4 regions of the Paenibacillus vulneris genome follow, and region 1 is predicted to be linked to each of the others. Evidence: riboswitches for the same ligand, from Rfam matches in the RefSeq annotation. Region 1 holds a riboswitch; each other region holds the start of a gene.
The links. Region 1 has a riboswitch for cyclic di-GMP ahead of ABEA66_RS10545 (methyl-accepting chemotaxis protein). Riboswitches for the same ligand answer to the same signal wherever they lie in the genome.
Positions count from the first base shown of each region.

Region 2: linked by a shared signal. The riboswitch ahead of ABEA66_RS27415 (EAL domain-containing protein) and the one ahead of ABEA66_RS10545 (methyl-accepting chemotaxis protein) in region 1 are both predicted to bind cyclic di-GMP.
Region 3: linked by a shared signal. The riboswitch ahead of ABEA66_RS19070 (chemotaxis protein CheX) and the one ahead of ABEA66_RS10545 (methyl-accepting chemotaxis protein) in region 1 are both predicted to bind cyclic di-GMP.
Region 4: linked by a shared signal. The riboswitch ahead of ABEA66_RS25400 (transglutaminase-like domain-containing protein) and the one ahead of ABEA66_RS10545 (methyl-accepting chemotaxis protein) in region 1 are both predicted to bind cyclic di-GMP.

Region 1 is NZ_BAABJG010000010.1:71,772-74,980, forward strand. It holds gene ABEA66_RS10545 (methyl-accepting chemotaxis protein) at 1-1,778, opposite strand, end outside; cyclic di-GMP riboswitch class I at 1,852-1,950, opposite strand; gene ABEA66_RS10550 (ADP-heptose synthase) at 2,360-2,866, opposite strand; gene ABEA66_RS10555 (beta-galactosidase) at 3,068-3,209, opposite strand, start outside.
Region 2 is NZ_BAABJG010000035.1:55,993-59,201, reverse strand. It holds gene ABEA66_RS27425 (GGDEF domain-containing protein) at 1-183, opposite strand, end outside; gene ABEA66_RS27420 (hypothetical protein) at 180-533, opposite strand; gene ABEA66_RS27415 (EAL domain-containing protein) at 579-1,295, opposite strand; cyclic di-GMP riboswitch class I at 1,375-1,458, opposite strand; gene ABEA66_RS27410 (helix-turn-helix domain-containing protein) at 1,734-2,087, opposite strand; gene ABEA66_RS27405 (hypothetical protein) at 2,276-2,593, shown strand; gene ABEA66_RS27400 (Ger(x)C family spore germination protein) at 2,773-3,209, opposite strand, start outside.
Region 3 is NZ_BAABJG010000021.1:152,333-155,541, reverse strand. It holds gene ABEA66_RS19080 (carbohydrate ABC transporter permease) at 1-128, shown strand, start outside; gene ABEA66_RS19075 (carbohydrate ABC transporter permease) at 148-1,005, shown strand; cyclic di-GMP riboswitch class I at 1,172-1,256, shown strand; gene ABEA66_RS19070 (chemotaxis protein CheX) at 1,356-1,805, shown strand; gene ABEA66_RS19065 (sensor histidine kinase) at 1,931-3,040, shown strand.
Region 4 is NZ_BAABJG010000029.1:114,223-117,431, reverse strand. It holds gene ABEA66_RS25405 (collagen binding domain-containing protein) at 1-721, opposite strand, end outside; gene ABEA66_RS25400 (transglutaminase-like domain-containing protein) at 955-1,758, opposite strand; cyclic di-GMP riboswitch class I at 1,769-1,859, opposite strand; gene ABEA66_RS25395 (class D sortase) at 1,932-2,618, opposite strand; gene ABEA66_RS25390 (YkvA family protein) at 2,830-3,209, opposite strand, start outside.

The DNA.
Region 1 (3,209 bases):
GCCTTGTAGATCAGGTTGAAGGTTTCTCCCGCATCGGCCACGACCTGAATGCCGGTTTCCACTTCCTTGGCATTTTCATTCATAGCTTCAACCGCAAGAACCGTATCGTTGCGAACTTCCCGGATCAATTCGGTAATTTCGTTCGCGGATTGAGCCGATTGCTCGGCGAGCTTTCTGACTTCCTGTGCGACTACCGCAAAGCCCCGGCCCTGTTCCCCGGCACGCGCAGCTTCAATAGCAGCATTGAGGGCCAACAGGTTCGTTTGGGCGGAGATTTCCGTTATCAGCTTGATAATGTCGCCAATCTCCTGCGATTTCGCGTCCAGACGGTTAATAACCGCAGTACATTCCGTAACCTTGTCGTGGATATTGTCCATCTGGTAGGAGATTTTCTCCACTTGTTCCTTCCCTTTTTCCGACTCCTCCGAGGTCTTTAACGCACTTTCGGCCATGACGGAAGTGCCTTGAGCGATACGCTGTACACCGGTAGCCATTTCTTCCATCGCACTGGCGCTTTGCATGGCTCCATGGGCCTGCACGTCCGCTCCCTCCGCTACCCTCTGTATCGATTGGGCTATCTGCTGGGAAGCGACGGAGTTCTGATCCGCACTGGCGGACAGCTCCTCGAAGGTGGCTGCAAGCTGCTCGGAATTCAGCGAGACTTGCCCGATCAAATTCCTCAAGTTCTCGGTCATGGTGTTAAAGTCCTCAGCCAGCTGTCCTACTTCATTACGCGAACGGACCTGCAAATGCTGCTTCAGATCTCCCTGCGCCAGTTGGTTCATCGCTTGTCCTACTCTAACAATGCCTTGAGACATCGTTTGTCCCAGCAGCAAGGCGATGGCGATGCCAATAACCATGATGACGAAGGCAATCAGCAGCGTCCGGAGCCACATGCTGTCCAGAGACTCGGTAAATTCAGAATAAGGCGCCGTGACCACCAGCTTCCAGACGCTGTCCGGGATTTGACGTGCACCCACCAGATGCTTGGAGCCATCCTCTTGGATATAGCCGATAAACGGCTCCTGCATTTGCAAAAATTGCTCATAGCCGGCTTTCTGCTCGGGGGTCGCTGCCGTTTCCAGAATGTTCTCCGTCAGCACCTTGCTCGCATCCGGATGAGCCAAAATATCGCCTTTATCGTTAACCATGTAGGCATAACCGGTTTTGCCGAACTGAATGCGCTGAACGATGGCTGCGATTTGCTCGCGTCCGATGGCGCCCGTAATGACGCCGGTTACGGTACCATTAGCGTCACGGAGAGGAGCAGCGACGTTCATGATCATGCTGTTATCGGCCTTGGAAATCATCGGCTCGCTGATCAGCGTTTTCCCCGTTAACGCCTCCTTATAATAATCACGGGAGCTGATATCGAACTTGGCGCCGAGAGCCTTCTTCTCAATCTGCTGCCCCTGCCCCTGCGTATCAAAAAGCGAGAAGCGCAGGAAATCGGAGTTTCTCGATAAGTAACCCTGCAGCACGCCGACACGCTCGTCAAAGGAATTGCCTTTCACAAAAGCCGGCAGGCCGGTAATTCCATTCGCCTCCGCCGTCACTCTGTCGCGCCATTGTGTAATGAGCTGCGCGTTTAGCTCCAGCTGCTGGCTGACGTTCAATTCAATGTCCTGCTTGAGCATATCTGCAGACGACTTGTACATAAAGCCGCCGACGACGGCTACCGTTACAAAAATAATGGCAATAACGGCAAGCATGAGCTGCAGTTTGAAGCTTCTCCAGGTTTGACTCTGGAAAATGACTGACATTCGTTTGGTTTTCATAGTCCTCTCCCCAACTTTTAATAAAAAATGGCTATTCAAAATTGAATAGCCAAAATATACAAACATCCTCTGTTTTGGCAACCCGGCTATCATAGTTTCCTTATTCAGCATCGAAACCTTAGACCCGTGGCTTTGTGTCTCCATCTTTCGAATGGGTTTACCTTTTTGCTTATGAAATTGTCAAATACAGGAACGCAGTCTTGTCTCAACATCACCTCTAGCTGCCGTTGTACTAATACGATTGCGAGCTTATGTAGGTCTTTGGATGCACGTAGGAGCAATGAAATATTTTACTTTTGTATACATAGTACATAATACTCAATACTACAGTCAATACATTTTTTGACAATCCATTTGTTCTTTCGACAAGAATGCCAGTAAATGTTTGGAAACTTGTCAAAAAAACGTATGTGATTCCGTTCCTATAAATCCGTGCTAAAGAAGAAGCTGTCCTTGAAAAATCAGCTGACTATCGCTCTGAAGAACTGGATATACCTTCCTAATGAAACAAAAAAAACCGCTTGTTCAGCGGCTTTTAGTCATAAAAATAAGTTTATTTTCAATATTGTTCCAGAATAGGACTATATTGTCCCATCCTCCTCGACCGCAAACTCAAAATCATCCAAATCATAAACCTGGACCTGAATCGCCGCCTCGATTACCTTTTCAATAAAATCCGGCTGATCCGTCAAAATCGGCACCTGCTCTTTTATGGATGTCAAAATCAGCTCCGTTTCGATCGGATCGAACGATTCGCCAAACTCTTCGTTGTCGTAAGAGTTTACCATTGTTAACGTTACCACATCATTGATCGGCATCGGTGGACTTTTGGCCCAAGGAACATTCACGGCGCGCTCCATTCTTTTCCGGTTCAACGGCTCCTCCAGCAGCCCGATCAGCTCGGCAATTTTCCCTCTTACATGCGCTTCATCTCTTGGATCCGGCATGATCGGTTCCTTGCTGTCCTTCAGCTCATACAGCTCCCGAATCGTGGTGTAAGGAACGAGGTATTCTACCGGTTGGCTCGGAACGAGCATTTCTCCATACACAGCAAGCATCACAGCCTCTATGACAAAGCTTTTGGGCATCGCTCCGTCCCCCTCTCTATCTGTAATGACTTTTCTTAGATTGTAACGCTCTAATATCCCATTATAGCATTAATGCAGCCTTAACACATCCGAACAAGGCCCTTCCATGCAAATAGGCCCGGCAATCCGGGCCATTGGCCTTCATTGCCGGGCTTTGCGTATACCGTCTTAAGTCAATACACGAGCAACGGACGGAAGCCATCAGCGGGCTTCGTTCTGCAGGATCCAGACCCCTTTGGACGGAAGCTCCGATAGGCCCGTATGCTCCTTTCCTTCCAACAGCTCCCAATATACCGCTTCGCCCAGATCAATTGCCGTTGAACGGTCGTTATGATTAAGCACG
Region 2 (3,209 bases), on a different contig from region 1:
CACAATGCGATTGGGATGGGAAGAACGGATATCCCGCGACGTAACAATCCCCACGATTGTCCCATGATCCGTGACGACCAGCGAACCGATTTTAAGTTCATTCATCATATCGGACACGTACTGGACGCTTCTTTCGGATGAAACCGTATAGACCGGGGATGACATGAATTCCGCCACCTTCATTGCAACTCCACCTCCCGCTGAATTGATACCGAAATTTTCAGTTCGGAACGAAGAACCATGTTGTCGCTGATCAACCGGTCCGCTTCTTCCAATATGATTTGCATCAGCATACGTTCGTCCAACATTTGAAGAAGGGAGTTCCGAATCAAGACCGCTTCAATTTTGGCATGCTCCAGTTTAACGATTGTAAATTGTTCCGGTGATATCGCCTGCGCCATTCGCTTTACCGCTTCCGGCCCGATCGGGGCTTTTTTCCCGATGATCAACAAATCCTGCATAGGCGGAACTTCAAACTCCGAAATTTTCAAGGAGAGCATTGCTTTCCGGAAATAGTTCAGTTTATCCTGCATCTTGATTACTCCTTCATGTTCGGGTGAGACTTCACGTTCAACCGTTTACGTTAACCGATACGGTTTTCCGAATAAATAGCCTTGTCCCATCTTGATACCCAAAGACAGCGCGGTATCCAAATCTTCTTCTTTTTCAATTCCTTCTAGGATCAGATTGGCCTCGTCATTGCAGTACTCGGCAAACAGCGCGACAACTTTTTGTTTCTTCCTGGATGTACTCAAGTCGGATGCAAAGAATCGGTCGATTTTGATGAAATCCGGCGAGATGTCCAGTATATTCCGAAACGAAGTTGTTCCATCTCCAACATCGTCCAGGGCAATCAGGAAATTCAGTTCACGCAGCAGACGGATGGCATCTCTGAAAGAGGCGCTCTTCCATAAAAGACTCTCATAAATGGACTCGTTAATCTCAAATACGATTTGGTTCCTATAAAGCCCGAATTGCTCGACAAGGGAGTCGAGTAAGTTGATAAACAAAGGCGAGACCAAAGTTGAAGGGAAAATGTTAATAAATAACAGGGTATGTTCCCGTGAGCCCGGAAATCCGAAGTAAGCTGAAATGGCCTCGAAAATAGAAAAAGAATCGACTTCGAACAGCTTGTTCTGCTCCATGGCGCGCTGAAATAAAAGATCTGGATTCATATTGGAGTTACTGCGAATGAGGGCCTCGTAACCAAGGATTCTCTTTTCGGGAAACCCCAAGATGGGCTGGAACATATGATAAAAATCGTTTTGTACAATCAATTGTTCGATATTCGGCATCGAGGCTACTCCCTTTGCTGGAGAATCAAAATAAGAAGCCACCCCGATTTGGGGCAGCTTTGAGCTTGGAAGCAACAAATTCGGCAACCCAGCTACCATAGATATCATCCTTAGGCCTGAAGTTTTGCGCCCCCATTTTTCAATGGGTTTGCCGTTTCGTTTTTTATGATCCAGAAAGGAAGGGATCAGCCTGAGGACCTACAAATAGAACTTCCCCCTTTAGAATGAAGTTAAATGATTTACGACAAAATCCTTCTTTATACCCAATAATTCGCGCAAAAAGCGCCAACTCCTTCCAAACGGGTGTTCCTAAGGGATTGCATTTATCCAAAAATAGTTAAATGCCTCAATTATCATTTGTCATAAAGAATCGCGGTAGATAAGCAAGCAAGCGGTTGGTCCTGATCGTCCCAACCGCTTGCTTTTTCATAGTTTATATCACTTCTCTACAAATCTTCGGTTGCCGGTTCCAACAGTTCCCGTAAAATACGATACGCTTGTCGCTGTTTGGCATCGTTGTGTTTGAGCAACAAGAGAATGCTGGCCCATAACCATTTTTTTTTGTTGCAGATTGGCCTCTTTCTCGTCGTTGAATAAATCGAATACGCTCATATGTAATGCCAAAGCAATTTTTTCAATCGTTTGAAGTTTGACGTTTTTTTCGCCGCGTTCAATCTGTCCAAGATATGTCGCGGCCATGCCGATCGTTTCGGCTAGTTTTTCTTGCGTCAAGTTTTGCTCGATGCGGTGTAAGCGAATTTTTGCTCCAACGATTTGCGCAAAAGTAGCCATGTCGTCTTTTACAACCCTTCTCTATAGTAAAGTGTAGTCAAAGCGGTTAGAGGGATGGAGTACTCTTAAACTACAGTAAATCCTCTTTATTGTACCTTTAAATTGTTTAAGCTATAATTTTCCACGGAGTTGCAAAGTCAAGTCACATATTCCTTTATGTTTAGATTGGATAAAAGGAGTCGAAAGTTATGCATCATGTCATGATCGCTGCACAGACTGTATTATATGGGAAACGGCAGGAAATCGGCTTAAGCCATAATCAAGTGGTCCAGCTTTCCAAGGAGATTACGAGACTGACTCGATTATTGGAAAACGTAAGTCAACAGACTGAGAATGGAATGCGAGAAATAAGGGGGAGGGTTGCCACGAGGCTGCTTAGCAAGGAGCAACTGCTCGAATGTATAGCGACAGCTTGGAACATGGGACTTGAAGAAGAGTTTGTTGCTTTTTTGTTCAAGAAACTGCTATGGATGGAATCCTATACGAAATTGTCCGAAATGGAATAGGAGGTTGTCTTCAGAAAGAATGCTTGATGGACGTATTATATTCTTGTATTCCGGAGTATCTTCAATGAAGTTGAAAATGGTTACGGCATTGCTGCCGACGTGGAAGCGCGATTGATCGGATGCATCAATCGCGCCGCGAATCCATGATTTGAACATCGGAATTTCTTTAGATTTAACATCTAGGTTTGGCTAGGCTTTAACTTGTACCTCCCCGTATTGGTCAGTTGAACATGGATTCGTATGTTTCGTAAAGAATACTCATGCAGCACAAAATGATTTTCGTCTTCGATCCGGTGCCATACCGAGGGATAGCGTCGAAACAACGACTCGCCCAGATTATAAACATCAACCTTCCGCTCAAAGCCTTTCCGGTAAGTATGGCGAATTTGTTCTTCAATCTTTCGTTCGGCCAGGTCGATCAATTCTTTCTCGGACATTTCCTGATGCAATTCGTTAATGCCTGCCTTTACCGTTAGCTCGACGTCAAAATAAACGCGAAGATCTTGAACAGACGGCTTGATGCGCACTTTTGGCTTCTCCATGACCAATACAGCCGCTAACGATTTTTCACGTTCGAGAGAAAGCGGCACGCGAACCGTCTTTTTATGCATCCAAG
Region 3 (3,209 bases), on a different contig from region 1:
TCTACGATATGGCCTTTAAGCATTTCAATATGGGAGAGGCGGCTGCGGCGACCGTGGTGCTGTTTGTCATTATTTTATTGCTGTCTCTGCTGCAGATGAAGATATTAAGCAGCAAAACAGAGTATTAGGCCCTAGGGGGTGAAGGCAGTGAAGGTTACAGGAAACGCCGGTGGAACGAACAAGAGGCGCCGGTTCGGGGCTACTATAGTTCTGCTTCATATCGTACTCATCATCGGAGCTGCGGGAATGGTATTTCCTTTTGTGTGGATGATCGCCACCTCCTTGAAGCTGCCGAAGGACGTATTCTCCTTGCAGCTGATTCCGGAGACGATGACCCTTGATAATTATGCGGCCTTGTTCGTCCAATCCCCGTTCGCCGATTGGATGCTGAACAGCCTGATCGTAGCCTGCATAACGACGGCAAGCGTGGCGCTGTTTGATACGGTAGCAGGCTATATTCTGGCCCGATTTTCATTTCACGGCAAGCAGGTTATCTTTATCGCCATCTTAAGCACGATGATGGTGCCTACGGAGATGCTGATCATCCCCTGGTATATCGCCTCTGTTCAACTGGATTGGGTAGATACGTATACGGGGATTTTGTTTCCCGGGATCATGTCGGCTTTCGGCATTTTCCTGATGAAGCAATTTATGGAGCAGGTTCCTCAAGAGCTGCTGGACGCAGCCAGAGTCGATGGTTTGAATGAATGGAGCATCATGGTGCGTATTGCGGTGCCTCTTGTTCGTCCCGCGCTGGCTGCATTAGGAATACTTACTTTTTTATCCAGCTGGAACGCTTTTATTTGGCCGCTTATTGTGACCCAGTCGCCCGAACGATTAACCATTCCGGTGGGCATATCCTTCTTCTCGAGCGAACAGAAGGACAGCAGCGGCTGGGCGATGATTATGACAGGAGCAAGTGTCTCGGTGCTTCCGCTAATCGCCGTATTCCTGTTGTTTCAAAAGCATATTATCCGCGGCATTGCATTAACGGGACTGAAATAGGTTCTTCACCACTTGGCGGGTACTTATATGAATTTGGCCTCTTTACAAATAGCCGGATATAGTAGTAAAGTCATGGAGATGCGGTTGGTGCTATAGGAAAACAAGTACTATTTTGCCAGCTTGTATGCTACAATGGATGTAGTTTGGCTATATAATCACCATGACAAATCGATAATGGCAAACTTGCCGAAAGGCAGGGACGCAAAGCCACAGGCCTAAAGGAGCATTCCTATGGCGGCTGGGTTACCGAAAACGGCGCATAGGTTCTAAGTTTTGCAAAAACAAGACTGCCCAATTTCGGGCAGTTTTTTTTAATTCTTATAACTTTCTTTGTAAAGGGGCTGTATCATGTGCAAGCAAACTTCGTGAACCCGTTCTTAACTTCATCACTTCATGTCATTGAAACGCTGATCCAAATTAAACCCATTGTCGGGCAGCTTAGTATGAGAACGATCCAATACACGGAGGATTACGTTTGGCTCAAAATCGGGATTCTAGGCCAGCTGCAAAAGGATATTATTTTTGGTATTCCCGAGACGGTTGCTTTACGGATGGTATCCGGGATGATGGGCGGTTACCCCCTCACGCATTTTGATGAGATGTGCCAGAGCGCGGTCGGCGAGCTGGGGAATATGATTAGCGGAAATGCCAGCACCTTGCTGTTTCAGCAGGGGATCGAAGTCGATATTACACCGCCGAGCCTCATTAATGGAGCTGCAAACCATTGGGGTGGCGAAGTGTTCAGTATTCCTCTTAGTCTGGAATCCATCGGAGAATTTCATATTTATATTTCCGCATAATAATGTATACTATTCCTATGAGACAAAATGTATATAAAGTCCTATAGTTTTGAGCATTGGACTTCCGATCTCTTTATGATATGTTATGTAATATCACACTCCTATATATAGGCGGGTTTTCTTTTATGGATGCAGAGCCTTTGTTAAAGCATGTAAGGGATAAGAAGTCACAGGTTATTGAGCAGTGGCAGAAGCTGATGGAGGAGCAGATTTTACGCGGGTATAATGTATCCAATATGATGCGCAGGGGCGACATCTATTTTGATTATATTACCGATCTTCATATTCCCCCGGAGCAGCATCCGATTCGGCAATTGGTTGACGATTGGTGCGGAAGGTTCGAGGAATTGGGGCTTCAAATTATTGATATTATTCAATGCTCTCACTCATGGCGCCGCGCCTTGCTGGATGTACTCGGAGATTCGCTGCCGGCAACCTTGTATCACCAAATTTGTCTTCGAATCGACGATTTCGAGGGAATCCTATGCAAGCATTATTGGCAGATTACATTGGCTTCAATGATAGAAAAAGATACGGCTATTCACCAGCTTCACGACGACCTGATGAATCTGATCGGGAAAATGGCCGCCAGCATGGCGCACGAAATTCGCAACCCTTTAACTTCTATTAAAGGGTTTATTAAACTGCTTCGTTCTAATATCCATTCTCTGCCAAAAGAGAAGATAGACTCCTATTTGGAGTTCATAGAGGATGAATGCAACAATATGCATATGCAGGTGACCGGATTTCTCAGCTTCTCCAAGAAGCCTATGGTGGAAGAAGAGAAGGAGCCGATCTCCGTCAAGCAGATGCTGGAATACAACCTGTCGTTGCTGCGCCCTCGACTAATTAATGAAAATGTCAATCTGTGCGTTAAAATTCCGGAGCATATGACCCTTCGCGTTCAGAGGCTGGGAATCCAACAGGTGCTGAACAATTTGATTAATAATGGTATCGATGCGCTCTCTCAAGCGAAGTATGATAAAAAAATGAAGATATCCGCCTTCGAGGACCAGCGTAAAGCCTATATTCACATTACGAATAACGGTCCTCCTATTCCGGCGGAGCTCGCCAAGTCGCTGTTTGTTCCATTTGTTACCAACAAAACGAATGGAACGGGTTTAGGTCTTACGATTTGCAAGCAAATTATGCATAAAAATGACGGGGAGATCTCGTTCTCCAGCACGGATAAGGAAACTGTATTTATGCTGACCTTTCCCAAGTCGGCTTCCTGAATAACTGAATCCATAATAGAGGAACTGCAAGCGATTAAGCTTGCGGTTTTTTTGTATGCACATATACCTGCAATAACTTACCAACGGTTAAATAAGGAGCCGGGAGGGGTTTGTTCATGCTCCGTTCATATTCGTGGTGTACTTTAATCGAAGAAATCGAATGTGCCCT
Region 4 (3,209 bases), on a different contig from region 1:
AGCCGTCCAGGTTTACATTCAGGCTATAAACGGCAACCGTTACCGGTGCCGCCAGGCCTGCCGGCATAGGGTCGGTGACAACCGCATGCTGCACGGAATCCAGCGACTTGTTCACATCAATCGTCCAATCGATGTTCTTAGGGTTAAAGCCTTGAGGAACACCGCTTTTTCCGATGGTCGATGTGACGTTAGGCTTAAAGATAAGCGTAAATACCTGCTCTCCGGATTGAACCGGAATTTTAATAACTTGCGTCGTGCTTCCTGTTACTGTCTTGATGTCGAATTGCGTGTCAATGGTGAGGGTCCCCCGCACCTGGCTATGACTTTCGATATAGCTGTTGAAGGTCATGAGCACTTGGTGACTGTCCTTGCTGACCTTGAACGTTCCTATGTCTTCATCACCGTTCCGTAATGGCCCGCTGATATCATTGAAGAGCAAGAACGCTTGCGGCAGCGTGAAGGCAAAGGTATCCCCGCTGTGGTAACCATGGTTGTCAGGCAAGGACCAGGTGTAATCCAATCGGACCTTGGAGCCCTGCTCGTATACATTGCCGGTGACGGCTTGTCCTGCTTTGTCGTATACCGTCATGGTTACGCTGTTGATGATGTTGCCGGTAATAGTGCCTGAGGCAAAGGCCTGAGTCAAACAACCGACTCCCGATAGGCTCTGGATAACAAACAATAGAGCGATCAGCAGCGCACTGGTTTTTTTCCTCCACATATGTTTTTCCCTTCCCTCGTCCTTACTATGAATGAAACCCTTCTTATCACCCCTTTCACGTAGTCTAATTTCATAAATCCTTCTATTGGTTTCATTGCCGAAGTCATTGTAAATCACCGATCTGAATAATTTCTGAACAACAGGCCGCCATTCGATTGCACAAAAAAAGAACCCGCATCAAATGCAGATTCTTCAGGCTGCGATTTCCCGCCGGCTAGGCGAATGGAAGTTACTTAATAGATCTCAGTAACAACATAATCGGCACTGTTTTTTATCATGGTTGTCTCTTGCCCGCTTTGTACACGGGACGCGTCATAGGTGGTGTCGATAATGACCCATTCTTGAAGATCCTTGAGATATACTTGATTCCACGCATGATACACCTCGGGGGCATGGACCTCGTATCCCATTACCAATCGGGTCGGGATTCCCAAGCTTCTGGCCATTGCCGTGAAGGTAGCAGCATAATCAAAGCATATTCCGCCGGATTCCTCGTATACCTTATCCAAGTCAGGGATATAGCCTGTGTCTACAGTTTGCGCTTTACTCTCACTATATTTGTAGTTTTGCGTCAAAAAAGCATAAATCGCTTTGACTTTATCTTCATCGGTTGCAGCATGCGCGGCTAGTTTCTTTGCCTCCACTACAGCTTTGGTCGTCTCGTTCCAGCTCGCTATAGATATGGACTGCAAAAACACGGCCTGCTCATTCACCGTCTTCACGTCGACATTTTCCTGCAAAATCACTTGATATTTGTTGTCGGAAATCTGTTTCGCAACCAGTACATGGTAGCTGCCGTCACCCAATTGCAGAGGATAGGAGGCCCCGTCCACCAGGTTATAGTCCATTTGGACATCGCCCTTGGTTACACGCACAAGCGCCTTATGCTCCGGATCCGCATAATGGACCTTAATAATCCCGTTGCTCAGAGAGCTTTTATCCAGGACGGGTTGTCCGGCAGCGGCATGGGTTTCTTTAGGCGCCATAGTCAGAAATAGCGCAGCAATCAGCAACAATGCTCCTAATGTACGAAACATAGACTCTCCTTTCGGTAACTGGCTGCCATCCTGGTAGATTGACCAGGGAAGGCCCTATAGCTTTGCGTCTCCAGCTTTCGCTGAGTTTGCCTTTATCGGTGGAAAGCACCGAAAACTTATTTGGTTATCTATGAGTATAGCATACCATTTGTTTCCTCTCTAGTTCTAAATGCTCACTCTTCTATCAATTTTCCTTTAACTATGATGCGATGTGTCGGATTTTCCATAGGATGGCAAGTAATTAGCGTAATTTGCCGATCTTTGCCGTTTCCTTTCAGCACCCATACTTCCTCGGGAAGTACGTATTGCTTGCTTTCTACCTTATAGCGATACTGCTTGCTCCCCGTATCTACCTCTATGAGATCGCCCTCGGTCACTTCATCCAAGCGGTTAAAATTTTTGCCGTACGTAAGATTCCTATGTCCCGCAATGGCATAATTGCCGATTTCACCCGGCTTGCCTGTATTCGCCATACTGGCAACCGACAGCTTCAGATTCGCCGCCGTTGCGTTCTTGATGATAGGAAGCTTCAAGTCGATCTTATCGATCTTGAGGACGCCCTCCACATTCTTCTGCCCGATAGATAGAGGGACTGGGGTCGGTTCCGCCTTCAATGGCGCGGGCTGGACCTCTACCATATCCGTACTCAATGGAACGGGCGCAGGCAAAGAAACCGTTACCGGTTCCTGCTCCGGCTCCGGATCTGAACCGGCTTGATCTAGATACTGCAAGCTTTCCTGCCACTGCTCTAAAATCTGCTGCTGCTTATAGCTCTCGTAACGGTCATTCACCGTCGGGTAGGCCATCACAGCAATTCCAACGACAATGCACGCTGCGGAAATGATTTTTTTGATCCTCATGGCTTCTACCTCCGGTGATGGTTGGATCTATCTCATTCATTATAAACATTTTCTATTTGGTAAAAAAGGGAAGCCAATCTGAAACCTATCAGCTTCCGTTTCGGCAGACTATCGGATCCTATCACTCGTATACTAACAAACGCATTGCTGAATACATTCGTTACACATGCAAAAAGAGCACTGTGCGGTGCTCTTTCCTGTTTAGTATCCTCTATTCTACGATGTGAGCGTCGATATCTATAATGTCCTGGTGGTTGACGGCATCGTCTCCGAAAAGATCCTTCAGCTTCTCTTTGGCTTTTTGCTTAACGGAATCGTCTATGTTCATGGCAACGGCACCAATGGCCAGCATCAAAGCGCCCAAATCATCCGCATAGCCTACGACAGGCAGTATATCCGGAACGATATCGACCGGCAGGATCAAATAGCCGAGCGCACCATAAATTTGAATCTTCGCTTTTGTCGGCGTAGAAGGACTTTGAAGCGCATAGTATAAGAGCAGCCCGCTGTAAACGACTTTGGACCCGGCATCCTTCGCATGCTTTTTCAGCTTGGACCAGAATCCTTGCTCCGAATAGTGCTTTTCGTATT